DNA from 4 places in the Arthrobacter jiangjiafuii genome. Region 4 is predicted to be linked to each of the others. Evidence: riboswitches for the same ligand, from Rfam matches in the RefSeq annotation. Region 4 holds a riboswitch; each other region holds the start of a gene.

Region 1 (2,955 bases), 1.4 Mb from region 4:
GCTATCCCCGGACGGCACCTCGATTGCATGGGAACGCAAGGGATCCGGACCGCCGCTGGTAATCGTTGATCCCGTGCTGATGGACCGCACCACATCAGTCTCCGCAGGCATCGCGAAACTGCTGGCGCGGAACCGGACGGTGTACACGTACGACAGGCGGGGCAAGGGCGAGAGCGGGGACAGCAGCGCGGAATATGAGCCGAGCCGCGAAATTGACGATCTGCTGGCCGTCATCGGGGTGGCCGGAGGAGCTGCGGATCTGTACGGGTTTTCCTCGGGTGCGGTGCTGGCGCTGATGACGGCTGCCGACTCCGCGGCCGTGAGCTCAGTGGTGGCCCTGGAGCCCCCGCTGTCCCGGGTAGTGGACCACGGCCCGGACATCCGGGGGGAGCTGGCGCAGCTGATAGCGGCCGGGGACCGTGACGAGGCCGTGCGCGTATTCCAGCGTTCCATCGGGGTACCGGAGGAGATGATCGCGGCGGCAGACGTGGGGGCCTTTGCCCCGGCGGCACATACGATCGCTTACGACCTGACCCTCAACGCTGACGCAGATCTGGAGAGCTTCGGCAGCATCCGGGTACCGGTGCTGGTGCTGGTCAGCGGCAGCAGCGATGCCCGGCTGCAGGAATGGGCGCGGGAAACCGCCGAGGCGCTGGCCGATGCCCGCCTCCAGGTGTTGGACGGCAGCTGGCACGGGGTCCAGGACGAGCCGCTTGCCGCGGCCATCAACCAGTTCCTGGCCTGAGGCAGCCGGTTCACAAAAGGTCACGTTCTTCCCCCACGGGCAGTTGGCGTGCCAATACTGGACCTGAAGGATCATGAGTCCCAACGCGAAGCTCTGGCTGGTTGGGCGGCAACCCTCTTCTCCGTAGCGGGGTGCCCCAGATGAGGATCCGGCCGTTCCGCGTCCGCGGACGGCAAGTACGGCGTTCCCCTGGGGCGTCCCGTTCCGAAAGGCTGTCCCATGCCCGAACAGATCCCTTCCCCGGCCGACTTGAGCATTTCCCCGGCAAAAGAGAGTGCCCGGCGCCAAATCCGCTTCAACGCCTTTGATATGAACTGCGTCGGGCACCAGTCTCCGGGCCTGTGGCGCCACCCGGAGGACCGTTCGGCCGACTACACGGACATCCGCTACTGGGCGGACCTGGCGAAAACCTGCGAAAAGGGCCTCTTTGACGGCATTTTCCTGGCCGACGTGCTCGGGACCTACGACGTGTACGGCGGATCCAACGAGGCCACGCTGCGGCAGGGCACGCAGGTTCCGGTGAACGATCCGCTGCTCCTGGTTTCCGCCATGGCCCTGGTCACCGAGCACCTCGGCTTCGGGGTGACCGCGGGGACCGCCTACGAACACCCCTATCCGTTTGCCCGCCGGCTCTCCACCCTGGACCACCTCACCAACGGGCGGGTCGGCTGGAACGTGGTCACCGGCTACCTGCCCTCCGCCGCGCGGAACCTGGGCGCCGAAGACCAGCTGGAGCACGACGAGCGCTACGACCACGCGGATGAATACCTTGAGGTCATCTACAAGCTCCTCGAAGGCTCCTGGGAGGACGGCGCCGTCGTCCGCGACAAACAGGCCGGCGTGTTCACCGATCCGGCCAAGGTTCACGACATCAACCACGAGGGCAAGTACTTCAAGGTCCCCGGCATCCACATCAGCGAACCCTCGCCGCAGCGCACCCCGGTGATCTTCCAGGCCGGGGCCTCTCCCCGCGGGATCGCCTTCGCCGCTGGCAACGCCGAGGCCGTGTTCGTGGGAGCGCCCACCAAGGCAAAGCTCAAGGCCATCGTCGCGAAAATCCGCGATGCCGCGGAGGGAGCGGGCAGGGACCGGCACTCCATCCGCATCTACACGCTGATGACCGTGATCACGGCCGCCACCCCCGAAGAGGCGGCCGCCAAGCACGAGGACTACCAGCAGTACACCAGCCACGAGGGCGCCCTGGCCCTGATGTCCGGCTGGATGGGCGTGGACCTGTCCACCTACAACCTGGACGAGCCGCTGGGCAACGTGAAGTCCAACGCCATCCAGTCCTCAGCCGCGAACTTCCAAAAGCCCAAGGACGACGGCGAACCCTGGACGGTGCGCGACATCGCCGACTCGGTGGGCATCGGCGGGCTCGGTCCCCGGATGGTCGGTTCGGGTGCGGAAATCGCCGAGGAAATGATCCGCTGGGTGGAGGAGACCGACGTCGACGGTTTCAACCTGGCCTACGCCATCACGCCGGGCACCTTTGAGGACATCGTGGAGTTTGTGGTGCCCGAACTGCAGAAGCGCGGCGCCTATAGAACCGAATACGCGCCTGGGACCCTGCGCAACAAGCTCTTCGACCGGGGTGACAGGCTGCCCCCGGAACACCGGGGTGCCTCATTCAGGCTGCAGCCGGCGGTGAATTAACCGCCGGGCTCCGGCCCGTTCTGCGGCGGCTGGCATTGACCGCCGGTCGGCGGGCTCCTACGTTTGAAAGGTGTCCGTGCACCCTACCCGGGCCATCTTCCCCAGTGACCAGGAGCCTGCCATGGAACGCTCACCCGGTGCCTCCGGTATCGCCCTTTCCGCTGACGGAACGCGCATTGCGTGGTCCCGGCAGGGCAGCGGTCCTCCGCTCGTGATCGTCAATCCGCTGCTGGCAGACCGCAGCAGCTCCAGTACCCGGGTCCTTGCCGACCTGCTCTCCGAGAACCACACGGTCTACACATATGACCGGCGTGGCGTGGGGGAAAGCGGGATGGGCGAAGAATACACCGCCGAGTCCGACGTCGATGACCTGCTGGCCGTGGTGGCGGTGGCCGGAGGGTCGGCCAGCCTCTACGGGTTTTCCTCCGGAGCTTTCCTGGCACTGCGTGCCGCCGAGGAATCCGCCGTGATCACCAGGGTGGTGGCGCTTGAGCCGACGCTGACTCCGGACGAGGGTGAGGATGAACTGCTGCTCCTCCAGACAGAACTGGAGG
Region 2 (2,955 bases), 610 kb from region 4:
GGCGGCCAGGACATCCCGGTAGGCCAGGGCTGCGGCCAGCTTCCCGGCCTGGTGTTCTTCGGATGTGGCGGCGTAGGTGTTGGCGGCATCCGGTACAAACAGGTTCACGCCGAAGGGTCCGCCGGTCAGGCTGCGGGTCCGGGCGGTTTGCTCAGCCACCGCGGCAGCGCTCTTATAACCGGCAGCCAGGAAGCCGAGCCCTCCCGCGTTGCTCACGGCAGCGGCAAGCTGCGGCGTGGATGCGCCGCCGGCCATGGGCGCCCCGATCACCGGAAGCCGCAGCGAGTGCAGGTTGAACATGGCGGCTAGAGGGTGACGGTGCCGTCGATGGAGGTCACGGTGGACCCGCCGATCCAGATCTTCCCGTCGCGCGTGAAGACGCGGACACGCCCGGAACGCCGCACGGCTGTGCCCTGCGTGACGACGTAGCGTTCGGGTGCGAGTGAGGCTCCGATCAGCCATTGGGCCAGGCCGGCGTTGAGGCTTCCCGTTACGGGATCTTCGGTGATGCCCAGGCCGGGCACGAAGGCACGGACCTCGAAGTCCGTTTCGGCGTCCTGCGGCTGGGCGCCGATAACGCCCACCCGCAGATTGCCCATGATCGTGGGGTCGGGTTTCAGCGCCAGCACGGCGTCGGCGTCGCGCAGCAGGAGTCCAAGCCACCCCGGACCGTTGTCGATCCAGTTGGAGGCAAGAATTTCGGTGCGGTCCAGGTTCAGGGCGCGCAGCGCCTGGTCCAGGACCTCGTCTTCCAGCGGTCCCGAGCGCAGCAGCGGCGGAGCGGCGAAGGCGGCGATTCCGGCATTGGCATGCAGCGTGACCAGCCCGATTCCGCATTCCTGGACGACGACGTCGGGGTAGCGGCGCTTGTTCCCGGCCTCCAGCCACGCGTGGCACGTTCCCAGAGTGGGATGCCCGGCAAACGGGATCTCTCCTCCGGGGGTGAAAATCCGAACCCTGTAGTCGGCTCCGTCCGTGGTCGGAGGCAGGACGAACGTCGTCTCCGAGAGATTGGTCCATCTCGCGAAGGATTCCATCTCTGCATCTGTCAGGCCCTCCGCTTCAAGCACCACCGCGAGGGGATTGCCCAAATACGGTTCGTTGCCGAAGACGTCCACCTGCTTAAACCACCGCTGTTTCATGCTGAAACTGTATCCCTTCGGCACCGGGAGTTTTATGAAGCCGAGTTTTACGAAGTGAGGCAGGGGTTTGCAAGTCCGCCTCCTGCACTTCTACGTTGGAAGCTGAATCAAGAGTTCCAGCCACAGGCCCTGGCCGGTTGGACGGCAACCCTCTCGCTGTAGCGGGGTGCTCCAGGTGACGATTCGGCCGTCCGGCGAAAATCCTCCGGCATGGCAAGTACCGCGTTTGTGCCGGGTTTTTTCTTCCGGCCGCGCTTTAGGGCAAAGGATCTTCCCCCTCATGACTCTTCGTACCGACCTGCAACCCGCTGCATTGCGCCGGGCCTTTTCACGGTTTCCCTCGGGAATTGCCGCCCTGTGCGCGGTGGTTGACGGCCAGCCGCAGGGAATTGTTGCCTCATCGTTCACGGTGGGGGTTTCCATGGACCCTCCGCTGGTCATGTTCGCTGTGCAGCAGACCTCCCGGACCTGGCCGGTGCTGCGGCGGGCCCAGCGCATCGGCGTGTCGGTCCTCGGCTCTGAGCACGAAGGAATCTGCAAGCAGATCGCGTCGAAATCCGGTGACCGGTTTGCCGGCCTGAACCTGCACACCGACGCCTCCGGGTCCCTCTTCATTGACCGCGCCGCGCTCTGGCTCGAGTGCTCGGTGGAAAACGAAGTTCCTGCCGGTGACCATCAGGTGGTGCTGCTGAGGGTTCACGGCCATGCCTCCCACGACGACGCCCATGATCCACTGGTCTTTCACGGTTCCGCGTTCCGCCGCCTGGGTGTCCCCGAATTCGCCTGACCGGCAGGAAATTGCCTGACGGGCACAGGCAATTGGGCGCTGCCGGAATTGTTTTCCAGGGGTTTACGGCATGCCCCCTCCGTTACCAATCCTTTACATCCGGCTGCCGTCCCACTATCGTTCTTCGGATTACTTCGGGAGGAAGTAGCGAAGATGACCAGAAACAGAAATGTCCACGGCCCATCAAATAAGGCAATGCCCGGCAAAGTGCCGGATATTTCGTTTACGCGGATGGCTCTGCTTCCCGCAGCGGCACTGGCCCTGGTGCTGGCAGGATGCACTGCACAGGAGGATCCCGAGGCGGCTGCCACCGAACCGGCCACGCCCCCAGCCACGGCGGAGAAGTCCGCCACGCCGTCCCCGTCCGCCGGCGCCTCCGGCCGGAACAGCGTCACGGTGGAGCTGCCGCCGGGCAGCACCACGCCTCCGCCCCCTAACGACCCCGCCATGCTGGCATTGTTCAGGGCGGAGGATCCCATCAGCCTGGAAAGTTACTTCCAGCAACAGCCCCAGGCCCAGGGGCGCCCCCTCGACGCGAGCCTCGTGCTGGAGGAGTCCGGCACCGGGAGAAGCACCTTCGATGTGCCCGCGTTGGAACCGGGAACCAGCTTCAGCGTTTTCCTCACCTGCAACCAGCCCGGGGACTACGATATCGAGGTTCTGGACGCTGATTCAGACCGGGTCACGGCCGGCGGCAGCAACAACTGCAATTGGCCGATCCTGACGTCTTTCGAGCACATTGTCACACCGGATGACATACCGACGTCCATTACGGTGGACGGCCCGGACGGGGATTACTGGCTTGTTGTCTACAATTTGCCGGTACCCACTACGGCACCGCCGCTCCCCCCTGCCGCACCTGCCGCGGGCTAAAAGAATCCGTCCGTACATTTCACCGAAAAGTGTACGGACCGTCAGACAGGCCGACCGTCACAAAGAAAAGTGCCCGGCCGCTGTATTCAGCGGCCGGGCACTTTCCTGTTTCGTGGTTCCCGAAAGGCCTAGGCGTCGTCCTTCTTGGCTTCG
Region 3 (2,955 bases), 250 kb from region 4:
ACCGGCAGCAGGTCGTTGTCCACAAACGCCCGCACCCGCGCCTGGACGTCCCTGGCCTGGTCATCGAGGAGGTTGTCGAGCAGGTACAAGTCGCTGTCGACGTCGTTCCCGGCGGCCGGATCAAAGGTAAAGGGAAGGGGCTGCGTGGTGGTAGTCATCTCGGCTCCGTTGGGTAAATGATCGTTTAGTAACCGAGTATGCGGGCGCTGACGGCCTCCGTCAAGGGTGCGGGCAAAGGGGTATCAGGACGGAGGCCGCATCGCTGCGGAGAACCGGCGCGGACGTCAGTTCAGTGCCGTGATCCGGTGAAGAGACGGCTGGCAGCGATCTCGGCGCCGCGGCCCAGTGATTCCAGCTTGGCAAATGCGATGTCCGGATGCAGCCGTCCACCCAGGCCGCAATCGGTGCCGGCAATGACATTCCCGCTGCCCACAAGCCCGGCAAAGCGCTCTATCCGCTGGGCCACAAGTTCAGGATGTTCCACCACATTGGTCGCGTGGGACACCACGCCCGGAACGAGGACCTTCCCCTCCGGCAGCGCCACGTCCCGCCAGATCGTCCACTCGTGCTCGTGCCGCGCGTTGCCGGCTTCGAAGGCGTAGAAACCGGCGTTGATCCCCAGCACGAGATCCACGATATTGGCGAACTCGATGTCGGTGGTGTGCGGACCATGCCAGGATCCCCAGCAGACATGGAACCGGACCTGCTCCTGCGGGATCCCCCGCAGTGCGTAGTTCAGGGCGTCGATCCGGATCTGCGTGAAGCGCCGGTAGTCCTCGACGCTGGGTTCGGGATTGATCTGGTCCCAGTTCTCGGCGATCGAGGGGTCATCGATCTGAACCGTCAGCCCTGCGTCCGTGATGGCCTTGTATTCCTCACGCAGGACATCTGCCCAGGCGTAAATGAACTCCTCTTCGCTCTTGTAATAGTCGTTGCCGATCCGGCTGGCCGATCCCGGGGACAGCGCCGTGATGAAGCCGGTGGGCAGGTCGGCAGCCGCCAGCCCGGCCTTGAGGTTTGCGATGTCTGTAGCCAGGGCATCGTGGCCGGTGTAAGTGATGGGTCCGGTGGCCGTGGGAAAGGCCGTGGCATTGCGGCCCAGTTGGATCCCGCTTTCCGGATCGGAATAGGCAGCTGCAAATCGGGTCCAGTCGCGGCGGTCTGCAAAAGAGGTCAGCCGGATATTCCCGGCTTCGCTGCGAACGGGTCCGGTAGTGATGGGATTAAAGTCAGTCAGCTCCAGGCCCGCCGTGCGTTGGAAGCTGTAGGTCCACCATGCCCCGTAGTCCACCGGGCTGGACATGGCCTTGCCGTACTCCCCATCGCCGGGAATGGTAATGCCGAGGCTCTTTTGGCGCTGCACCAGGTCAATTACCGCGTCGGTCAGAAGCAGTTCAAACTCCGGGGTGCGTTCGAGGGTAAAACCATCGTCGGCGAAGGTCCGGGCTGCATTGGCGCTTATGAGTTCCGGTGTCCGGGGCAGCGAACCGGCATGGGTGGTGGAAATCTGGTCGAACGTCATGGTGTATTCCTTCCATCGGTCCTGCCATTAGCACCTTTCCGGAAGGAATGTCCGGGGGAAGCTGCAGCGTCACGGAGGCAGGTCTCTCAGCTGCTCTGGATGGGTAGTTGCGGGACGAAAAACCAGCATGCGCCCGTCGGCAGCAAAACTCCAGCGGCACGAAATATGAAGCCGGGGCGTCGAAATATGGCGAGGCAGGAGACGCGCATCTGGCGCAGACGCCCCCGCCAGGCGGGGTAAGAGTAAACCCGGAAGATCTCATACCGGTGGTCAGGCGCCCCCCTGCGCCCGGTACCAGTTGCCCGGATCCTTCCCGCTGTGCCAGGCAGGAAAGAAGGGCGGGGATTACTTTTGGGCGGAGCTGTACGCTTCGCGGATTTCCTGGCTGATCCGCCCCCGTGCGCTGGGCTGGAAGCCATTGGCTACCGCCCATTCACGGATTTTCCGGCTCTCGCCGCTGCGGGGAACCGTTTCCCGTTTCGCAGCACGGCCGGTTGAGCCGCCGCGCAAACGCCTGGCATTGGAGAGATACGGTTCCAGTCTCCCGCGGAGTTCCGCGGCATGGTCGGCCGTCAGATCGATTTCGTATTGTGCGCCGTCCAGCGCCAACTTCACAGTTTCCTGTGCGTCTTCACCGGTTAGGTCGTCAATCAGGAGAACTTGTCTTTTCTGAGCCACGGGGCTTTTTCCTCATTCATAGTATTTTGGACCACCCCCCAAAACAGTTTAGCGGAAGTGGGGCTGTGCAATAGAGCTGCACAGGCATTTCTCTTTCCCAATCCAAAGATGATTGGGCTCTGCCCCTGCTTCATCACTAGCTGCCTCGCAGCGCGGGGACCGCAGGAAGCATTTGCGCATAAGGGTACCCAACAATGCACGCTTTTCAATCGAACAGGGAGATTCCCTGCCTAGGCAGGACGAGAGGCGGTGCCGCCGTCGGGCGCTGCCAGCATGTGCGGAGCATTGGTGACCACCAGCCAGGCCGGCAGTACTGCCAGGCAGAGTACTGCCGTTACGCTCACGTCCCCCGTAATAAGGACCGCGATGAACAGGGCCATCCAGCCGTCGCGGGCCACTGCGAGGACTACGCCGAGCACGGCTGCCGACACGGCCAGGCTCACCGGCACGGAGGGTACGAAGGCCACCGCGGCAAGCCCCGCAGCCACGCCGACAAAGACGGCCGGGAAGATCCTGCCCCCGCGGAAGCCGGCCGCTGCGGCGATCACCAGGGCAACCAGCTTGACCGCCGCGAGGAACACCAGTGTCCAGGCCGATTCGCTGCCGCGCTGCGCCAGCAGCGCGGCGGATTCCTCCGCTCCCTTGAACAGGGTCAGCGGTCCGCCGATGACACCCAGCAGGCCAAGCAGCGCTCCGCCCAGCGTCGTGAAGAGCACCGGGTTGCCGAGCCGGTGGAACGTATGGTGAACCCGGGT
Region 4 (2,955 bases):
CCAGGAGGCACAGCATGGAACCGACCGCCGCCAGCGTCAGCGACTTCATCGACGGCGTGACCTCGCCGCCGCGGAAGCGCGATGCACACACCCTCGTCGACCTGATGAGCCGGATCACCGGAGAGCAGCCCGCCATGTGGGGGCCGACCATCGTTGGTTTCGGCAGCTACCACTACAAGTACGCCAGCGGCAGGGAGGGCGATGCCGTCGCGGCAGGCTTCTCGCCGCGCAAGGCAGCGACCACGGTGTACCTGCCCGACGGCGTGGGCGCCTACACCGCCCAACTCGCCCGGCTCGGCGCCCACACCACCGGCGCAGGCTGTCTTTACCTGAAAGACCTGAGCAAAATTGACCTCGGGGTACTTGAAGACATCATCACCGAGTCCTATCAGCGCGTAACCGCGGGAACCTTCGGGCAGCGCGCCGCTGATCCGGGTTCCTGAGCTACGGCCTACTCACGCACGGCGGCAACGGCTTCAATTTCGACAAGTTGGTGGTCGTAGCCCAGAACTGTCACACCCAACAGCGTGCTCGGCGCATCGTGGTCGCCGAAGGCATCCCGCACCACCTCCCACGCCGCGACCAGGTCCGCCTGGGACGTGGTGGCCACCAGCACCCGGGTGCTGATGACATCCGTCAGTGAAGCGCCCGCAGCGGCCAGCGCCGCCGCGAGGTTTGCCATGCACTGCGCGGCCTGGCCGGCGTAGTCGCCCACAGCCGCCGTCGAGCCGTCTGCTTCCAGCGGACAGGATCCGGCGAGAAAGATCAGCCGGCTGCCCGCGGGTGCCGTTGCGGCGTACGCATACTCCGCGGTGTCGGAGAGCTGCGCGGCACGGATCAGGGTCACGGCTGACGGACTGGTTTCATGCTGCACGGGGGCCTTTCGCAGGGGACGAGGATGCGCGGACGGGTGGGAACTGCAAGAAGACAAGCGAGCCGATCCTCCCACACGCGCAACAGCGTCCCTACCGCCACCGTGACGCAACATTTCGGCATGTGACCCGCTCCGACGCTCTCTTACGTCACGGAACGTCGTTTTTTGCGCCCTGCCCCGGCCCGCCTAGCCTGATACCAGCAATCAAGAGTTCCAGCCATCGGCCCTGGCCGGCTGGACAGCAACCCTCTCGCCGCAGCGGGGTGCTCCAGGTGAAGATTGGGCCGGCAGGACACCTCCTGGCGGCAAGTACGGCGCCAGACGCTGCCCGGAAGGCTGCGCTGCGTCCTGTCACAGGAGAACACCATCATCATGAACACCCGCAGGAGAATCCTCAGCATCACCGCAGTTCCGCTCCTCGCCCTGTCGATGGCTGCCTGCAGCTCGGCCGCCGGAGACGATGGCGAAGGCACGGTGAAGATCGGCGTCGTCGGCGCCAGCGACCCGTACTGGGCCACCTATACCGAGGCAGCGAAGGCAGAGGGGATCGACGTCGAAATCCTGGACTTCGCCGAGTACACCCAGCCCAATCCGGCGCTGACTGAAGGTGAACTGGACCTGAACCAGTTCCAGCACATCGTCTATCTCGCCCGCTACAACGTCTCCAGCGGAGAGGATCTGACCCCGGTCGGCTCCACCGCGATCTATCCGCTGGGCCTGTATTCCACTCAGTACGACTCCGTGGAGGACATTCCCGAGGGCGCCACGGTGGCCGTGCCGAACGACGAGAGCAACCTCGCCCGCGGCCTGCTGGTGCTGCAGTCCGCCGGCCTTCTCACCCTGGACGGCGGCGGCAGCCCGTTCTCCACGCTGGAGGACATTGACGAAGGCAAATCCAAGGTCAAGGTGACCACGCTGGAAGCCTCGCTCACGCCGACGTCGCTGCCCGACGTCGCGGCCGCCATCGTCAACAACGACTTCGTGGAAGACGCCGGACTGAAGGCCGCCGACGCGATCGCCCAGGACGACCCCTCCGATCCGGCGGCCATCCCATACGTGAATATCTTCGCCGCACGGGCCGGGGAGGAAACCAACGAGACGTACGTGAAGCTGGTGGAGATCTACCAGGACACACAGTCCGTTGAGGACGGTGTGCAGGAGGCCTCCGGAAACACGGCAGAGTTCCTCAAGGTTCCGGTCCAGGACCTGAAGACCTCGCTGGCGAAGGTCCAGAAGGACATCGAAGCGCTGGGCTAGGAGGAAACCGCCATGGCACTCATCTCGCTGCAGAACGTGTCTAAAACCTATCCGCCGGCCCGCAAGGGCGAACCCGCCGTGACCGCCCTGCGGGACATCAACCTGGAGATCGAGGCGGGGGAGATCTTCGGCATCATCGGCTATTCCGGCGCCGGCAAGAGCACCCTCGTCCGGCTGATCAACGCGCTGGAATCCAGTACCTCCGGAGACATCACCGTGGACGGGCGGCAGGTCTCCGGGGTGCCGGAGCGGAAACTTCGCACCCTGCGCCTGGACATCGGCATGATCTTCCAGCAGTTCAATCTCTTCAACTCCAAAACGGTCCGCAACAACATTGCGTACCCCCTGCGCGTGGCCGGCCGGAGCACTGCCGAGATCGCCGCCCGGGTGGAGGAGCTGCTGGACTTTGTCGGGCTCGCGGACAAGGCCGGCAGCTATCCCGAGCAGCTCTCCGGCGGGCAAAAGCAGCGCGTCGGCATCGCCCGGGCGCTGGCCGCGTCGCCGAAGATCCTGCTCGCGGACGAAGCCACATCAGCCCTGGATCCGGAAACCACCCATGAGGTGCTGGCCCTGCTGCGCCGGGTGAACCGGGAACTGGGGATCACCATAGTGGTGATCACGCACGAGATGGACGTCATCAAGAATCTGGCCACCCGGGTGGCGGTGATGGACGGCGGCCGGATCGTGGAACAGGGTGAGGTGTTCGAGGTCTTCTCGAACCCGCGCCAGGCCTCCTCACGGAAATTCGTCTCCACCGTGGTCCGTGGCGTCCCGTCACCGGATGAGCTGGATTCCCTGCGCCGGCGGCATCCCGGGCGGATCGT

The links. A riboswitch is a leader RNA that binds a small molecule or an ion and turns the genes downstream of it on or off. The one in region 4 is predicted to bind S-adenosylmethionine.
Region 1: another riboswitch for S-adenosylmethionine. It lies ahead of KKR91_RS00915 (LLM class flavin-dependent oxidoreductase); the one in region 4 lies ahead of KKR91_RS07385 (MetQ/NlpA family ABC transporter substrate-binding protein).
Region 2: another riboswitch for S-adenosylmethionine. It lies ahead of KKR91_RS10260 (flavin reductase family protein); the one in region 4 lies ahead of KKR91_RS07385 (MetQ/NlpA family ABC transporter substrate-binding protein).
Region 3: another riboswitch for S-adenosylmethionine. It lies ahead of KKR91_RS08625 (cobalamin-independent methionine synthase II family protein); the one in region 4 lies ahead of KKR91_RS07385 (MetQ/NlpA family ABC transporter substrate-binding protein).

What each region holds. Positions count from the first base shown of each region.
Region 1 is NZ_CP076022.1:177,306-180,260, forward strand. Features, by position in the region: gene KKR91_RS00910 (alpha/beta fold hydrolase) at 1-745, shown strand, start outside; SAM riboswitch class IV at 815-930, shown strand; gene KKR91_RS00915 (LLM class flavin-dependent oxidoreductase) at 965-2,401, shown strand; gene KKR91_RS00920 (alpha/beta fold hydrolase) at 2,523-2,955, shown strand, end outside.
Region 2 is NZ_CP076022.1:2,179,018-2,181,972, forward strand. Features, by position in the region: gene KKR91_RS10250 (nitronate monooxygenase) at 1-300, opposite strand, end outside; gene KKR91_RS10255 (PhzF family phenazine biosynthesis protein) at 306-1,142, opposite strand; SAM riboswitch class IV at 1,248-1,368, shown strand; gene KKR91_RS10260 (flavin reductase family protein) at 1,423-1,929, shown strand; gene KKR91_RS10265 (hypothetical protein) at 2,161-2,802, shown strand; gene aspS (aspartate--tRNA ligase) at 2,931-2,955, opposite strand, start outside.
Region 3 is NZ_CP076022.1:1,818,061-1,821,015, reverse strand. Features, by position in the region: gene KKR91_RS08630 (acyl-CoA dehydrogenase family protein) at 1-158, opposite strand, end outside; gene KKR91_RS08625 (cobalamin-independent methionine synthase II family protein) at 290-1,522, opposite strand; SAM riboswitch class I at 1,532-1,628, opposite strand; gene KKR91_RS08620 (histone-like nucleoid-structuring protein Lsr2) at 1,868-2,200, opposite strand; gene KKR91_RS08615 (ion channel protein) at 2,431-2,955, opposite strand, start outside.
Region 4 is NZ_CP076022.1:1,570,405-1,573,359, forward strand. Features, by position in the region: gene KKR91_RS07375 (DUF1801 domain-containing protein) at 15-443, shown strand; gene KKR91_RS07380 (RidA family protein) at 452-874, opposite strand; SAM riboswitch class IV at 1,077-1,192, shown strand; gene KKR91_RS07385 (MetQ/NlpA family ABC transporter substrate-binding protein) at 1,247-2,131, shown strand; gene KKR91_RS07390 (methionine ABC transporter ATP-binding protein) at 2,144-2,955, shown strand, end outside.